Regions from separate parts of the Neobacillus sp. BP17 genome, predicted to be linked through region 1. Evidence: riboswitches for the same ligand, from Rfam matches in the RefSeq annotation. Region 1 holds a riboswitch; each other region holds the start of a gene.
What was found. A riboswitch is a leader RNA that binds a small molecule or an ion and turns the genes downstream of it on or off. The one in region 1 is predicted to bind thiamine pyrophosphate.
Positions count from the first base shown of each region.

Region 2: another riboswitch for thiamine pyrophosphate. It lies ahead of thiT (energy-coupled thiamine transporter ThiT); the one in region 1 lies ahead of thiM (hydroxyethylthiazole kinase).
Region 3: another riboswitch for thiamine pyrophosphate. It lies ahead of thiC (phosphomethylpyrimidine synthase ThiC); the one in region 1 lies ahead of thiM (hydroxyethylthiazole kinase).

Region 1 covers NZ_CM184198.1:2,399,873-2,405,117, forward strand. Annotated here, with positions in the region: gene AC4QJR_RS11535 (response regulator) at 19-696, shown strand; gene dcuS (DcuS/MalK family sensor histidine kinase) at 732-2,345, shown strand; TPP riboswitch at 2,475-2,583, shown strand; gene thiM (hydroxyethylthiazole kinase) at 2,737-3,549, shown strand; gene thiD (bifunctional hydroxymethylpyrimidine kinase/phosphomethylpyrimidine kinase) at 3,564-4,382, shown strand; gene thiE (thiamine phosphate synthase) at 4,379-5,032, shown strand; gene thiW (energy coupling factor transporter S component ThiW) at 5,036-5,245, shown strand, end outside.
Region 2 covers NZ_CM184198.1:1,396,805-1,402,049, forward strand. Annotated here, with positions in the region: gene AC4QJR_RS06655 (GNAT family N-acetyltransferase) at 1-524, opposite strand, end outside; gene AC4QJR_RS06660 (histidine kinase N-terminal domain-containing protein) at 672-1,799, opposite strand; TPP riboswitch at 2,016-2,124, shown strand; gene thiT (energy-coupled thiamine transporter ThiT) at 2,243-2,824, shown strand; gene AC4QJR_RS06670 (FeoA family protein) at 3,010-3,234, shown strand; gene feoB (ferrous iron transport protein B) at 3,234-5,237, shown strand.
Region 3 covers NZ_CM184198.1:3,462,435-3,467,679, reverse strand. Annotated here, with positions in the region: gene AC4QJR_RS16705 (exo-beta-N-acetylmuramidase NamZ family protein) at 1-1,119, shown strand, start outside; gene AC4QJR_RS16700 (efflux RND transporter periplasmic adaptor subunit) at 1,457-2,737, shown strand; TPP riboswitch at 2,859-2,973, shown strand; gene thiC (phosphomethylpyrimidine synthase ThiC) at 3,119-4,903, shown strand; gene AC4QJR_RS16690 (serine protease) at 4,925-5,092, shown strand.

The DNA.
Region 1 (5,245 bases):
TTTAAGGGGGAGCAGGGGATGTTTCCGTTAAAGGTAATATTAATAGAAGATGACCCGATGGTTCGGGAAGTACACCGCCAATTTATTGATCGGGTGGAGGGATTTTCGATAATCGGCGTTGCTGCAAACGGTATTGAGGGTCTGAGATTAATCAAAGAGCTCCGGCCCAACCTTGCCATTATCGATATTTATATGCCATATATGGGTGGATTGGAGATGCTAAGAGAACTTCGTTCAGAGCTCTACTCCATTGATGTAATTGCCATAACAGCGGCCAGCGATATGGAAACCATCCATGGAGTTCTTCAACAAGGTGCGTTCGATTATATAATGAAACCATTTACCTTTGAGCGCATAAAAAAATCACTAGATAACTATAAAACTTATCGTATGAAATTAGCGGAAAAGAAGGCCCTTTCACAAGAGGAACTGGATCACATCTTATTCATTGATCAAAAAGAAGAATGTGAAAGAGACAACCTGCCAAAGGGATTAAATATGAACACTTTAACAAAAATTACCGACTTTCTTTCGCAAGAGAAGGAACCCGTCTCTGCTGAGGAGGTAGCTGAAGGCATTGGTATGGCTCGGGTAACAGCACGAAGATATCTTGATTATTTAGAAAAAGAAGGAAAAGTAAAGATACATATCCATTACGGGGGTGTGGGAAGACCAGTCAACCGATATGGAGTGTAAATATAAAATACGATGTTTGTGAAATGGGAGGGAGCATGTTGGACTGGAACATCAGGATTGGAAAACCAAAACTCCGTTTACAGACGACGATTACCCTGCTAGTTTGCATTGTAGTTGTGATGGCATTGTTTGTTACCGAGATATTAATCACTAACAGAATTTCACAAGAAACAAAGAAAGGGCAAGCTGAGAAAGCCACGGATATTGCGCGGATTGTTGCCCAATCGTCCCTTGTGATAAATGGGTTACAGAATAAAAAAGCTGAGAAGGACATCCAAACATATGCGAATGATATCAAACGGTCCACCCATGTTGAATTCATCGTCGTCATGGACATGAATGGAATAAGAAAATCACATCCTAATCGGAATCTATTAGGCCAGCATTTTGTCGGTGGAGATGAAGGCCCGGTATTAAAAGGGAGAGAGCATATTTCGACTGCCGAAGGAACATTAGGATTATCATTACGCTCGTTCGTCCCTGTATTTGATGAGAAAAATAAACAAATAGGGGCCGTTGCCGTTGGGATCTCGTTAGAAAAAGTAAATCTGGCCATCGAACAGAGTAGAAGAATCATTTTGATTGGGGTCGGTGTGGGTGTTTTAGTTGGCATCCTAGGAGCTCTGTTTTTGGCAAGAAAAATTAAATCGATTCTGTTTGGCATGGAGCCTAGTGAAATAGCCAAACTGTTGGAAGAACGAAGTGCGATGCTGGAATCAACCAAGGAAGGGACGCTGGCGGTTGATCAAGATGGGATAACCACCCTCGTTAATAATGAAGGGGTTAGGCTCCTCCATATGGCCGGTATTGAAGGTCCTTTTTTAGGGAAAAGAGTGGACGAATACATGCCAAATACCAAACTTTCCACCGTCCTAGGGACTGGGGAAGCACAATTAGATCAAGAGCAGGAAATCAATCATATTACCATTCTAACCAACCGTGTCCCAGTAATCGTGAAGGGAAAGATTGTTGGAGCAATTGCCACCTTTCGAGAAAAAACTGAAATCAAGGAGTTAGCAGAACAATTGACCGGAGTCAAGTTATATGCAGAGGCACTTAGAACCCAATCACATGAATTCATGAACAAACTGCATGTAATTTCAGGTTTGGTCCATATGAAGGACTATCAAATGGTTTCGACGTACATTACCAAAATTGTGAATCACCAGCAGTCTGAGGTAGAATTTGTCGTCAGTCGTTTTAAAGATCCTGTATTAGCAGGGTTTATTTTAGGAAAACTTAGCTTTGCAAGGGAAAAAGGCTGTGAAATGATCATTGATGGAGAAGGATTGTTACCAGAACCGCACAGGCAGGAAACAACACATGAAGTGGTCACGATTCTTGGAAATTTAATTGATAATGCACTGGATGCGGTCGCGGACCAGCCGCTTAAAAAAGTAACGGTAAGGTTTGATTATTATGAAAATATCCTTGTGTTGGAGGTTCATGATACAGGACAAGGTATCGATGAGGAAATTATAAATAGCTTATGTGTGAAAGGATTTTCAACTAAGGGAGAAAATCGAGGAATTGGTTTATTTTTAGTACAGCGAAGCTTGGAAAAATTAGCAGGACAGTTAGAAATTCATTCTCAAAAAGGGAAAGGGACTGCTTTTATTGTTACGTTCCCATATAACAGTAAACAGTAACAATATTATGTTAACCTGATTATAAAAATGCAAAAAATAATTATATTATGTAAACTACCAATCGTATGTAACTATTTTCTTTACATTCTAGTTTCATAGCGTTATTATGTACTTAATTTAATAAACTAATCGATCTACTAGGGGTGCCCTGTTATCAGGCTGAGAGAAAACGCTATGTTTTTAACCCTTTGGACCTGATCTGGGTAATACCAGCGTAGGAAAGTAGCCAAGTGAATGTTTTTTCTCTGACTTACTAACCAGGTCCATTAATGGACCTGGTTTTTTTATTTTTTGGTTGTGTTTAACTTGTCAGTTGATTTCCGTTCCAGGCACTCCAATCAACAGAGTGCCAAACACAGCCTATTTTATAAAAAGAAATGGAGAGATTACAATGGAAAAAATTAATTTATATGAAACGTTGGAAAAAGTAAGAGAGGTAAACCCGCTTGTACATAATATCACTAATGTCGTGGTAACGAATTTTACCGCGAATGGGCTGCTCGCTTTAGGCGCTTCGCCTGTGATGGCGTATGCTGCTGAAGAAGTGGCGGAAATGGCTAAGATTGCTAGTGCACTGGTTTTGAATATTGGTACCTTAAACCCACAAACGGTGGATTCGATGATTATTGCCGGAAAAGCAGCCAATGAATCCAATGTACCGGTCATCTTTGATCCGGTTGGTGCTGGGGCTACCACGTACCGAACCGAAACTGCGCAACGAATCATGAGGGAAGTCAATGTTTCAGCGATTCGGGGAAACGCGGCTGAAATTGCAAATGTCCTGGGTGAAAAGTGGGAAATTAAAGGTGTTGATGCGGGGTCATCAGCGAATGAGGATATCGTGAGCCTTGCGATCAAAGCAGCAGAAACTTGGAATTGTGTGGTCATCATCACAGGAAAAGTGGATGTCGTTTCAGATGGCGAGACTAGCTATCTTGTTAACAACGGCCACCCAATCATGACAAAAGTGACCGGTATGGGGTGCTTGTTAACCTCAGTGATTGGGGCGTTTGCAGGAGTGGAGAAGGACCTGCTTATAGCTTCCGTGGGAGCTTTAACATCCTATGAGGTTGCCGCTGAAAAGGCAGCTGCGAAAACAGCTGAAAAGGGAACAGGAAGTTTCCAAATCGAATTCTTAAACCAATTATCACTTGTTTCAAATGAGGATATCAATCTTTATAGTTCTTTCAAAAAAGTTAATTAAGTGGGGTAATTTAAATGAAAAAAGCATTAACAATTGCAGGTTCAGATAGTGGCGGCGGGGCAGGAATACAAGCCGACATAAAGACATTTCAGGAATTAGATGTATTTGGAATGTCGGCGTTAACAGCAGTAACAGCCCAAAATACATTAGGAGTTCACGGAGTTTATCCAATGTCGAGAGAGGCAGTGGTCAAGCAAATCGAAGCTATCGGCTCGGATATTGGTGCCGATGCCGTGAAAACAGGAATGCTTTTCAATGCTGAAATCATCGAGGCGGTTGCCGCTCAAATCAAGATTTTTGGTTGGGAGAATGTAGTGGTTGATCCAGTTATGATTGCCAAAGGTGGCGCATCACTGCTGCAAATGGAAGCTATTTCTGCCATGAAAAAAAGCTTGTTGCCAGTTTCCAAAGTAATTACACCGAATATCCCGGAGGCAGAAGTCCTAACGGGGATGACTATTCTGACCTTAGAGGATAAACAGGAGGCCGCTAGAAGACTCCATGATTTAGGTGTGAAACACGTTGTGATTAAAGGCGGTCACGATGAAAACCAATCCGAGTCGACTGATTTATTGTTTGATGGGAAGGAATATTACACCTTTACAAGTCCTCGAATTGATACAAAGAACACACATGGTACAGGTTGTACTTTTTCGGCAGTAATTACCGCAGAACTTGCTAAGGGTGCGACTGTTTATGAAGCCGTTTTGACAGCGAAAGATTTTATTCAAGCTGCGATTGAAGATCAATTGGAGATTGGTCAAGGACATGGACCTACGAACCATTGGGCGTATGGAAAAAGAAACCTTGTAAAGGAGCTACCCGTGACATGATTGATTTGAGAGAGGCGTTACGTGTTTATTTTATAATGGGCAGCAACAACTGTTTGAAAGAACCCGCTGAAGTATTAAAGGAGGCAATATCAGGTGGGATTACGCTTTTTCAATTTCGTGAAAAAGGGGAAAGTGCACGAACTGGTTCTGAAAAATATGCACTGGCAAAAGAACTCCAAACTCTTTGCAGAAACCATCAAATTCCTTTCATTGTGAATGATGATATCGACTTGGCTGTGGAGATTGATGCAGATGGTGTTCATATCGGGCAAGAAGATGAATCGGTAAAAATGGTACGAGAGAAAATCGGTGCGAACAAAATTCTTGGGGTATCCGTCCATACGACAGAAGAAGCCATGGCAGCGATCCAAGAAGGAGCAGATTATTTTGGAATTGGCCCTGTGTTTCCGACAAGGACAAAAGCGGATGCCAAGCCATCACGAGGGACGACACTGATTGAAAAGCTAAGAAATGAGGGTTGTGAAATGCCGATTGTTGGCATCGGCGGGATTACAATCCAAAATGCTCGGTCCGTGATTGATGCGGGGGCAGATGGAGTTTCTGTAATTACGGCTATAAGTCAGGCAGAATCCCCTTTGGAAGCTGCGAAAGCATTAAGAAATAGTGTGATGTTTAAAGGGGTGGTCTAATCCGTGAATAAGACTCGCAAATTGACGTTGACGGCCATGATGATTGCGATTGGAACACTTACAAGTAACCTATTCTATATTCCAATCGGTTTTACAAAGGTCTTTCCTATTCAACATTTTATGAATGTCATATCAGCGGTGTTGTTAGGACCTTATTATGCTGTCGCTCAGGCCTTTGGTGTTTCATTGCTTAGAAATTTGTTGGGAACAGGA
Region 2 (5,245 bases), 1.0 Mb from region 1:
GCAAGCATACTGTAAATAAAAAGGTCATGAAAGCGGCCGTATAATTGTTCGCCTTCTCTAATGATACCTTCTTTTATAAAACCAAGTCTTTCAGGTATGGCACGGCTTTTTTTGTTTTTGATACCACAGCGGATTTCAACACGATTTAAACCTAATTGGAAAAATGCATAGTTAAGCAGGAACTGAACGGATCGAGTCATTATTCCATGACCTTCTGCCTTTTTTGAAAGGTAATATCCGATACTTGTCATTCGGTTGTGCCAATCTATTTGTTGTAAACTAATTGAGCCTACCAACTCACCTTTATAGACGATCCCCACATTAAATCCACTATTTTCTGCAAATTGATTTAGCCATATCGGAATAATGGATTCAAACTGATATGGGGATTTCATGCTATCCACCCATGGCAGCCATTCACGCAGATGTTCACGGTTTTCCTCCACCATTTGATAAAGACTTGAAGCGTGATGTTGTTGAAATAGCTGGAGTTCAATATCATTATCAACCCTTAATGTAAACATTAGTCAAATCTCCCGATAAAAAATTTTTAGTTCATCATATGCAAAGCAGGTTGTTATCGGGAAGACTTAATATTAAGAAATAAAAAAATCCCTGCTTTATATAAAGTGGGATTGGTTATTCTAGTATAAAATTACTTGTATATAAGTTTAGGTTAGGGCTGCAACCGGTAAGAGAATCGAGAATGTAGTTTTATCTGGAGATGATTCACATTCTAAATTTCCCTTATGTTTTTCAATAATTTCCTTGCAAACAAACAAGCCGAGACCTGTACCTAGTTTTTTCGTCGTAAAAAATGGTTCGAAAATAGATTTTCTAAGTTCAGCAGGAATCACAGGCCCATTGTTGGAAATATTAATTTTGATGAACTGATGTTGTAGACTGCTATTGATCTCGATTGTAGGATTCGGATTCTCAGCATGATTCAAAACATCAATCGCATTAAAGATGATATTAATTAATACCTGTCTAATTTCATCTGCATACCCATTAAGAGTAATATCTTCACTGAGTTCTTTTCTTATTTTTACTTTTCCATCAAGTATGCTTGGATATAGGAAGTTTAAGACTTCCTCTACTAATGTATTTAAATTGAAGTTATCCTTTTCTTTACCAATTAACTCCTTTTTTGACAGAAGGAGAAATTGTGATATACGAAAATTAAGTTGATCCAATTCACTTGAAATGATATCTAAATATTTCATCTCCGGATGATCAGCTTTCAGTAATTGGATAAATCCTTGAACAGATGTCAAGGGGTTTCTAAACTCATGAATAAAGCTTGAGGTCATTTGCCCAAGCAATGTTAATCGATCCTGATGTGTAGAATCAATGTGCATTGTTTTTTCTTCAATAATTTTGTTTTTTGCTTCTGAGTAATGGGAAACAGCATAGTATAAAAATTTATCAAAACAAAAATTTACATTGTTTAATGCTTCCTGCATGGCTGCCCATGGAATCCCAGTAATGCTTAAATGGCTGTATAGAACTGTTCTGCCAAGATTAACATTATAAACAAAATCACCAAGGTTAATATCAGCCAAAACTCTTTCTTCCGATACTTCAATAGCAAGTTTTTCAATTATGTCTAAAAGGTCTTTTTCCGTCATTTTATGCATATTAAGTAAAACATCGAGAAGAGCCTCGCCGTTTTCGTGAATTTTTAACTTAAAAGGATCCGTATTAGTGGTAACAATGGCATTTTCCCAATCTTGAATTAATTTCTGTTTATTTTGATTGAAAAAATCAATTAAATCTGTTTGGTTTTCCGTGAACATGCCGTCTTCCCCCTATGTTATTGACAAAAAACTCCTTACTGTACTTATTCGAGGCATAAATAGAAATTCCTCCTTTATTTTAAAATAAAAGTCTTGAATTTTATTCATATAGTCTTAATTACTGATTCGATTAGGTAATTATAACGACAAGAAAGTATATTTACCTTGTAAATGTGAATAAAGAAGAGTATATTTTTTTCTATGGAAACAATTGAATACTTCCACAGGGGGAGCTGCTATTCTTGCGGCTGAGAGTGAACGGTTACGTTCTGACCCTATGAACCTGTTAGTTAACACTAGCGTAGGGATGTGGTTTGCCGATTATGAAAGCAATGCAGACAATCCTTATCGTCGTGCATTGCTTTTTTTGTTCTTTATTTTATTGCACATCTTGTAATAGGAAGACTTCTAACGAGTCCAAAAAGATAATTGGGGGAGACGTTGTGAATCAAAAAAGAAGCAACACATTATTTATCGCTGAGGTGGCAGTTTTTTCTGCTTTAGCTTATTTATTGGATTTTCTAGCCGGAATTCTATCTTTAAAGATATGGCCACAGGGAGGTTCGGTGTCAATTGCCATGGTACCTATCTTCTTAATTGCTTATCGTTGGGGGATAAAAGGCGGCTTGTTAACAGGATTTTTACTAGGTTTATTGCAGGTTATCCTTGGATTCGCTCAAGTATACACATTCTTACAAGGATTTATTGATTATTTTCTTGCCTTTTCAGTTGTAGGGTTAGCGGGTGTCTTTACTGGTCTGGTGAAGGAGGCGATATCCAAAAATGAAAAAGGTAAGTGGATGACATATGTGATTATCGGTGCATTCTTAGGAAGTGCCTTAAGATACATCTGCCATGTTATTTCTGGCATCGTGTTCTTCGGTGAATATGCGCCAAAGGGACAGCCGGTGGCCATTTACTCACTCCTATATAATGGAACATTCATGCTGCCAAGCTTTATCATCAGTGCAATCATTATCATCATTGTAATGAGTGCGGTACCAAAGAGATTATTTTCAAAATAACATTTATAAGTAATACGAATGGAAAAGGGCTTCAAGCTCTTTTCTATTTTTTTTGTAAAGTGATTGTAGTTGATTCTAGAAAATTCTTCAAACTTTTGACAAATTTATAAGCTTTTTAACTCAAAAAAAGTGTTAAAATACAAGAAAGATAATCATTCTCAATTAGTGGAGATAGGGTGATATACATGTTTGGTTCATTAAAAGTAGGAGATAAAGGGAGAATTATTGATATTTCTCTTGTAGGTCACCTGGTACAAAGACGATTACTTGACTTAGGGATTACTGAAGGTTCTAAAGTGTGTGTAAAGTGTGTCATGCCATTTGGCGGTCCAATTATGATTGAATCTTGCGGACAATGTGTGGGTATTCGCCGTAGAGAAGCAGTTCGAATGAAAGTGGAGAGAATATAATGGACATCGCACTTATTGGAAATCCTAATACTGGGAAAACTTCATTATTTAATAATCTTACAGGTTCCTATGAGTATGTTGGTAATTGGAGCGGTGTCACCGTTGAAAAAAAAGTTGGCGTTTTTAAAAATAATATTGGTCATTTGACTGATTTACCTGGTGTGTATACACTTAATCCCTTATCGAAGGATGAAGGGGTAGTTACATCCTTCTTTCTTAATGAATCAGTGGACCGCCTGCTAAATATATTAGATGCTTCACAATTAGAACGAAATTTACATCTAACCTTCCAATTGCTTGAGTTTGAAAAACCAGCATTTATTGGACTTAATATGGTCGATGTAGCAAATAAACGCGGAATTCAAATTGATACATCTAAACTTTCTGAGCTTCTCGGAGTACCGGTTGTTCCTGTTGTGGCGAGAAATGGAAAGGGCTGTGATAAATTAGTTGATGTCATATCGACTCAATCAATCCAGCCTGCTAAAAAGAATCTTGTTTACTATGGTAAAGAGGTAGAAGCTGCAATTGTTGCTTTGACGGCTGAGATTCATGGAAAAACCAACCTTTCTGGACGATTTCTAGCTATTCAATATTTTGAAGGTAATGAATATGTTAGAAACTATGTAAATATTATTGTTGGCGAGAAAAAGCTTAATGATCTAATTGTTAACTTGGAGTCAATCTTACAAACACTTTATAATGTAAAATCATTAGCAATCTATATTTATCAAAAAAGAAGAGAAGCAATAGAAAAAATCGTTGTCGAAGTGGCCGTAAAAAGTAACTTTGACATTCCGCTTTCTGAGAAAATTGATATGATCGTTACCAATCGCTTTTTAGGAATGCCTATTTTCTTACTGCTTATGTATGTCATGTTTATGCTGACTTTTGATTGGCTCGGAACACCATTATCTGATGCTTTGGACGGATTTTTAACAGGGCCCATTACGTCAGGATTTGAGTCGGTTTTAACCGCCATTCATGCTTCAAATTTTATTCATGCATTAATTATTGATGGTTTAGTTGCTGGGGTAGGCGGCGTACTCGTATTTGTGCCGCAAATTTTTATCCTATTTTTCTTTATTTCTTTATTAGAAGATTCCGGGTACATGGCCCGTGTTGCATTGGTAATGGACCGAATTATGGAGTCAGTTGGGTTAAATGGGAAGGCATTTATCCCTATGATGATTGGCTTCGGTTGTAATGTACCAGGAATAATGGCTGCCAGAACAATAGAGACACCACGGGAAAGGCTGGTTACCATATTGCTTACCCCTTTAATGTCTTGTTCAGCACGATTACCCGTGTATGCGTTATTTGTTGGAGCTTTTTTTGCAGGAAATAAGGCTTTAGTTGTGCTAAGCCTATATGTCCTTGGGATTGTAGTTGCATTGGTCTTAGCTAAGATCTTTTCGTCTACATTACTAAAATCGGAAACTTCATTATTTGTTATAGAACTGCCCCCTTACCGTCTTCCCCAGTTTCAATCACTGTGGAGGAGTACTTGGGATAAAGGAAAAGGGTTTGTTAGAAAAGCTGGAACATTTATTTTTGCGGGTTCTGTCTTTATCTGGTTATTATCTTATGCTGGCCCCAATGGTTTAAAGGTTGACATGGATGATAGTTATTTAGCCGCGATTGGGAATATGATTGCCCCGATTTTTGATCCAATTGGATTTGGAACATGGCAGGCATCCGCCTCGTTAATTACAGGGTTCTTGGCAAAAGAGGCCATTATATCTACCATGAATATTATTTATTTTGTTCCGAATGATGCAAGTTTGCAAGGGTTATTGGCGAACTATTATACTCCGCTTGCTGCCTATAGTTTCATGGTTTTCATTTTGTTATACATCCCATGCCTTGCGACAGTAGCAACGATCTATAAAGAAACAAATTCAAAAAAATGGACAGCTTTTTCTATGATTTATGCATTTGCAATTGCTTATGTGCTTTCTTTGATCATCTATCAAGGCGGCAAATTGTTAGGACTTGTTTAATTCTAGAA
Region 3 (5,245 bases), 1.1 Mb from region 1:
AAGATTGATTTGATAAAGGATAAGCGCGTCGGCTTAATCACCAATCCGACGGCGGTTGATCAAAGCGTTACTAGTATCGTAGATTTACTATACAATAACAACAATGTAAATTTAACTGCTCTTTATGGTCCTGAGCATGGTGTCCGTGGAAGTGCACAAGCTGGTCAATATGTTGAACAATATACGGATGAAAAAACAGGACTTCCAGTTTACAGCCTTTATGGGAAGACAAAAAAGCCAACACCTGAAATGCTAAGCAATGTCGATGTATTGTTATTTGATATCCAAGATGTGGGGACACGTTATTACACCTATATTTACACCATGGCACTAGCGATGGAAGCAGCAAAAGAGAACAATATTCCAATTATCGTTCTTGACCGTCCGAATCCAATCAGCGGGACAAAAGTCGAAGGACCTGTGCTCGAGGATAAGTACTCTTCGTTCATCGGTGAATATCCGATTCCTGTTCGCCACGGGATGACCGTCGGGGAATTAGCCAAGCTTTTCAATAGCGAATTTGGTATTGGAGCCGATTTAACGGTAGTGGAAATGGAGGGTTGGAAACGAAACATATATTACGATGAGACACCATTAGAATGGATCCTTCCATCGCCAAACATGCCAACCCTGGAAACTGCGGTTGTCTACCCAGGGGCTGCCCTCATTGAAGGAACCAATGTTTCCGAGGGAAGAGGAACAACAAAGCCATTTGAATTGATTGGAGCACCGTTCATTAATAGCGACAATTTGGCTGCCAAGTTAAACTCTTACAAATTACCTGGTGTCACATTCCGAGCGGCTTCATTTATACCGACCTTCTCGAAGCATGCGAATGTTTTAAGCCATGGAATTCAAATTCATGTCACAGACCGAAATGCCTATAAGCCGTTTGAAACAGGATTGTATATCGTAAAAACAATCCATGATATGTATCCAAACGATTTCCAATTTAGAGCACCGAATGCAGCAGGAATCTCCTTCTTTGATAACCTTGTCGGTAATGGTTCGATCCGTGCTGATATTGAAGCTGGCAAATCTATTGAAGAAATAAAAGCTGCATGGCAGGCGGGTTTAGATGAATTTAACGGGGTTCGTGAGAAGTATTTATTATATTAATAGGTGTGAGTGGGCCTTCTTTTTAGGAGGCCTCTTTTTAATACGATTTATCCTTTAAGAAAAAATCAAATTATATTATGGACTAAACTAGTAAAAAAACTATTACGATCTTCCAGTGATTGACGAAACCATTTTATTATTCTGCCTAGTGGGGGAATTACTGACAAGAACCTAAATTATATCGCAAGTACATTAATTACAAGAGAAGTTCACGGGACAAAAAAAGTAAATTACTCCTTGAACCTTTCTTTAAAAAAATGGACAATAGATATTAGTAGTTGGGTTCAACACTTTATTGCAATATTCGCTATATATCTATTACGTAAGGGGTAGGGTTATGGAAACAGCAAAAGGAATTGGTGTAGAAAATGAACAAGTACGTACCTCGCGTCAGAAGAAATGGATTTTACTTGGGGTCCTTGTTCTTTTATTCATTTCTGTTATGTTAAGCATAGCTGTTATAGAAGTTAAAAAAAGTAAATCTAAGCCGTTAGTGTTAATAAAACCAACAGAAAAAATATTTACTAAAACAAAAACAGTGTCAGGTCGTGTTGTACAAAGTCATGCTGAAACGATTTATTTAAATGTAACAAAAGGATCTATACAGGAAATTTTTGTGAAAGAAGGGGAAACTGTTACAAAAGGACAAAAGCTCTTTTCTTATGAAGGATCAACAGTCGCGGCTGAGCTAGGACAAGCAGAAGTAAATAAAAACCTAGCAGAAACAAGTGTTACTCAGATGAAAGAGCAAATCACTTCATTAGAGCAGGATATACGAGAAGCTGAGTCAACCTCTACAACCACTACAACAGATACAACTGATACAACAGATACAACTGATACAACCAATACCACTGATGCAGTTGATACAGCTAACATAGATACTAAAGCTATCACGATCCAGTCAATTCAAGCTGAACTAAATAAAGTAAAAGCTGAGCTCCGTGCAGCAGATCTAAATGTAGAAAAATATACGTTGCAGGCTGAAAAGCTAAAATCTGAGCTCGAAACATTAACTGTCATCAGCAACACTGCTGGTGTAATATCAAACCTGAACCAAAATGTAGGTCAAGGTTTTCGAGCAAAAGAAAATCAGCAACTAGCAATCATGCAAATCGCTTCAAATGATCCGTTTCAAATTGAAGGAAAGCTAACAGAAGCCGAAAAAGCAAAAATTACATCAGGCCAATCTATTACAGTAACTTCTAATGTAGTAGCCAATAAGAAATGGAAAGGAAAAATTTCGGAGGTTAGTGATTATCCTACATATAAAACAAATGCAAATAAGAATAAAGATATACAACAAGAAACTAATCCATACTATTCCTTTAAAGCAAGTCTAGATTCACAAAAGGGCCTATATCCTGGCTACAATACCATGCTAGACGTAGTAGTGCAGTCAAAGCAGTTGCTAGCAGTTCCTGAAACGAGCATCATGGGCTTTGGAAAATCCACCTATGTATATGTACAAAAAAAAGGAAAGATTCAGAAACAAAAGGTAGAAACTGGTCAAAAAGGAGGCAAATGGGTTGCCATACTTAAGGGTTTAAAGGAAGAAGACAAAATAGAAGAAAACCCATCCTGGATTGTTCGCCTTGGTACATCTCTTTTTGATTAGTATTTTACAGGTAAATTATGGTTCATCCTAAACATAATATCGAAACACGACTATATTACTATAATTAATATTATGTATTTCATTTTAACCGATACTCATATATAATGTAGCTTAATTGAATATAAATAACTAGGGGTGTCCAATAAGTTGGGCTGAGAAAGAAACACGCTGAAGTTTCTTGACTCTTGGGACCTGATCTGGATCATACCAGCGTGGGGAAGTTAGAATAGACAATCTTCAATGCAACTATACTTCTGCATACATTTTAGCCGGGTCCAACCATTTATGGTCCCGGCTTTTTGATGTACTTTTATACGCTTATTTACTTGTTATGTTCTGTATCTCGTCCTTTATATTCAAAAAAAAAAGGAGAGATTTATTATGTCAACGACTGCATTAAACGAACAAAATATTTCCATCATGTCTAGTTTTCCAGGAAGTAAAAAAGTATATGTAACAGGCTCGAGATCCGACATTAAAGTACCAATGCGTGAAATTGAGTTAAGCCCTACTACGGGAACGTTTGGTGAAGAGGAAAACCTTCCTATTCGCGTGTATGATACAAGCGGTCCTTATACGGATCAGAATTATTCTGTTGATATTTCAAAAGGCCTTCCTGCCATTCGAAGCACATGGATCCATGAACGAGCAGATGTTGAAGAATATGAAGGTCGAGAAATTAAGCCTGTAGATAATGGGTATAAGGATGAAAAAGATCCTCGTGCCAATCATAACGTGTTTCCGGGTTTGAAGCGCAAACCATTACGTGCAAAAAAAGGAAAAAATGTTACACAGCTTCACTATGCAAAAAAGGGAATTATTACTCCTGAAATGGAATTCATCGCAATAAGGGAAAATATGAAACCTGAATTTGTGCGTGATGAAGTTGCAAAGGGTCGAGCGATTATTCCTTCTAATATCAATCATCCAGAGTCAGAACCTATGATAATAGGACGTAATTTTCATGTTAAAATTAACGCGAATATCGGTAACTCTGCTGTTTCATCATCCATCGAACAAGAGGTTGAAAAAATGACATGGGCGACACGCTGGGGTGCTGATAATATTATGGACCTATCAACAGGTAAAAACATTCATAAAACAAGAGAATGGATTATTCGAAACTCAGCTGTTCCTGTCGGCACCGTCCCCATTTATCAAGCACTTGAAAAAGTAAATGGTGTTGCTGAAGATCTTACATGGGAGGTTTACCGTGATACCTTGATTGAACAAGCGGAGCAAGGTGTTGATTACTTCACAATTCACGCTGGTGTTCTTTTACGATATGTTCCACTAACGGCAAAACGGTTAACAGGTATTGTATCCCGCGGTGGTTCAATCATGGCACAATGGTGTTTACACCACCATAAAGAAAGCTTTTTATATACTCACTTTGAAGAAATCTGCGAAATAATGAAATCTTATGATGTTGCATTCTCTTTAGGGGATGGTTTACGTCCTGGGTCTATTGCAGATGCGAATGATGAAGCGCAGTTTGCAGAATTAGAGACTCTTGGAGAGCTAACAAAAATTGCTTGGGAGCATGATGTACAGGTGATGATTGAAGGACCAGGGCACGTACCGATGCACCTAATTAAAGAAAATATGGATAAACAACTAGAAGTGTGTCAGGAAGCGCCATTCTACACACTTGGACCTCTTACAACTGATATTGCTCCTGGTTATGATCACATTACATCTGCTATTGGAGCTGCCATGATTGGTTGGTATGGGACAGCCATGCTTTGTTATGTAACGCCTAAAGAACATTTAGGTTTACCGAATAGAGAGGATGTTCGTGTAGGGGTTATTACTTATAAAATTGCCGCCCATGCTGCTGATTTGGCAAAAGGACATCCAGGAGCACAAAAAAGAGATGATGCCTTATCAAAAGCTCGTTTTGAATTCCGTTGGAGAGATCAGTTTAATTTATCTTTAGATCCTGAACGAGCGATAGAATATCATGATGAAACTTTACCTGCGGAAGGTGCAAAAACAGCTCATTTCTGTTCAATGTGTGGACCAAAATTTTGTAGCATGAGAATCTCTCAAGATATTCGTAATTATGCGAAAGAAAATAAACTTGATACGAAGGAAGCTATAGAAACAGGTATGAAGGAAAAAGCTAAAGAGTTTAAGGAATCTGGAGGCAGCATATATCAGTAACTTTCTTGGGAGGTTATACGGATGAATGTTCAAAAGATTAAAGAGGAAATTACCCAAATGAAAACTAGCCTTTCTTTTTTAGAGGGGCGTTTAAAAGAGATTCAGCAAAATTGTGATCATCGTTTTGATGGCGATCAATATTATGAAAAATGTTTGAAGTGTTATAAGGTAAACGTATTATATTATTAAACAAAAAACTCGAAAAAAACACTCTCAACAAGAGGGTATTAAAAAGACAGCCATGTAGAGGCTGGGACATAACTAGCTTCAAATAGTAAGAAAGGTGAATGTGAGTACGCTCATATTCACCTTTCTCTATTTTTAGGGTGTTAATTCTTCAAA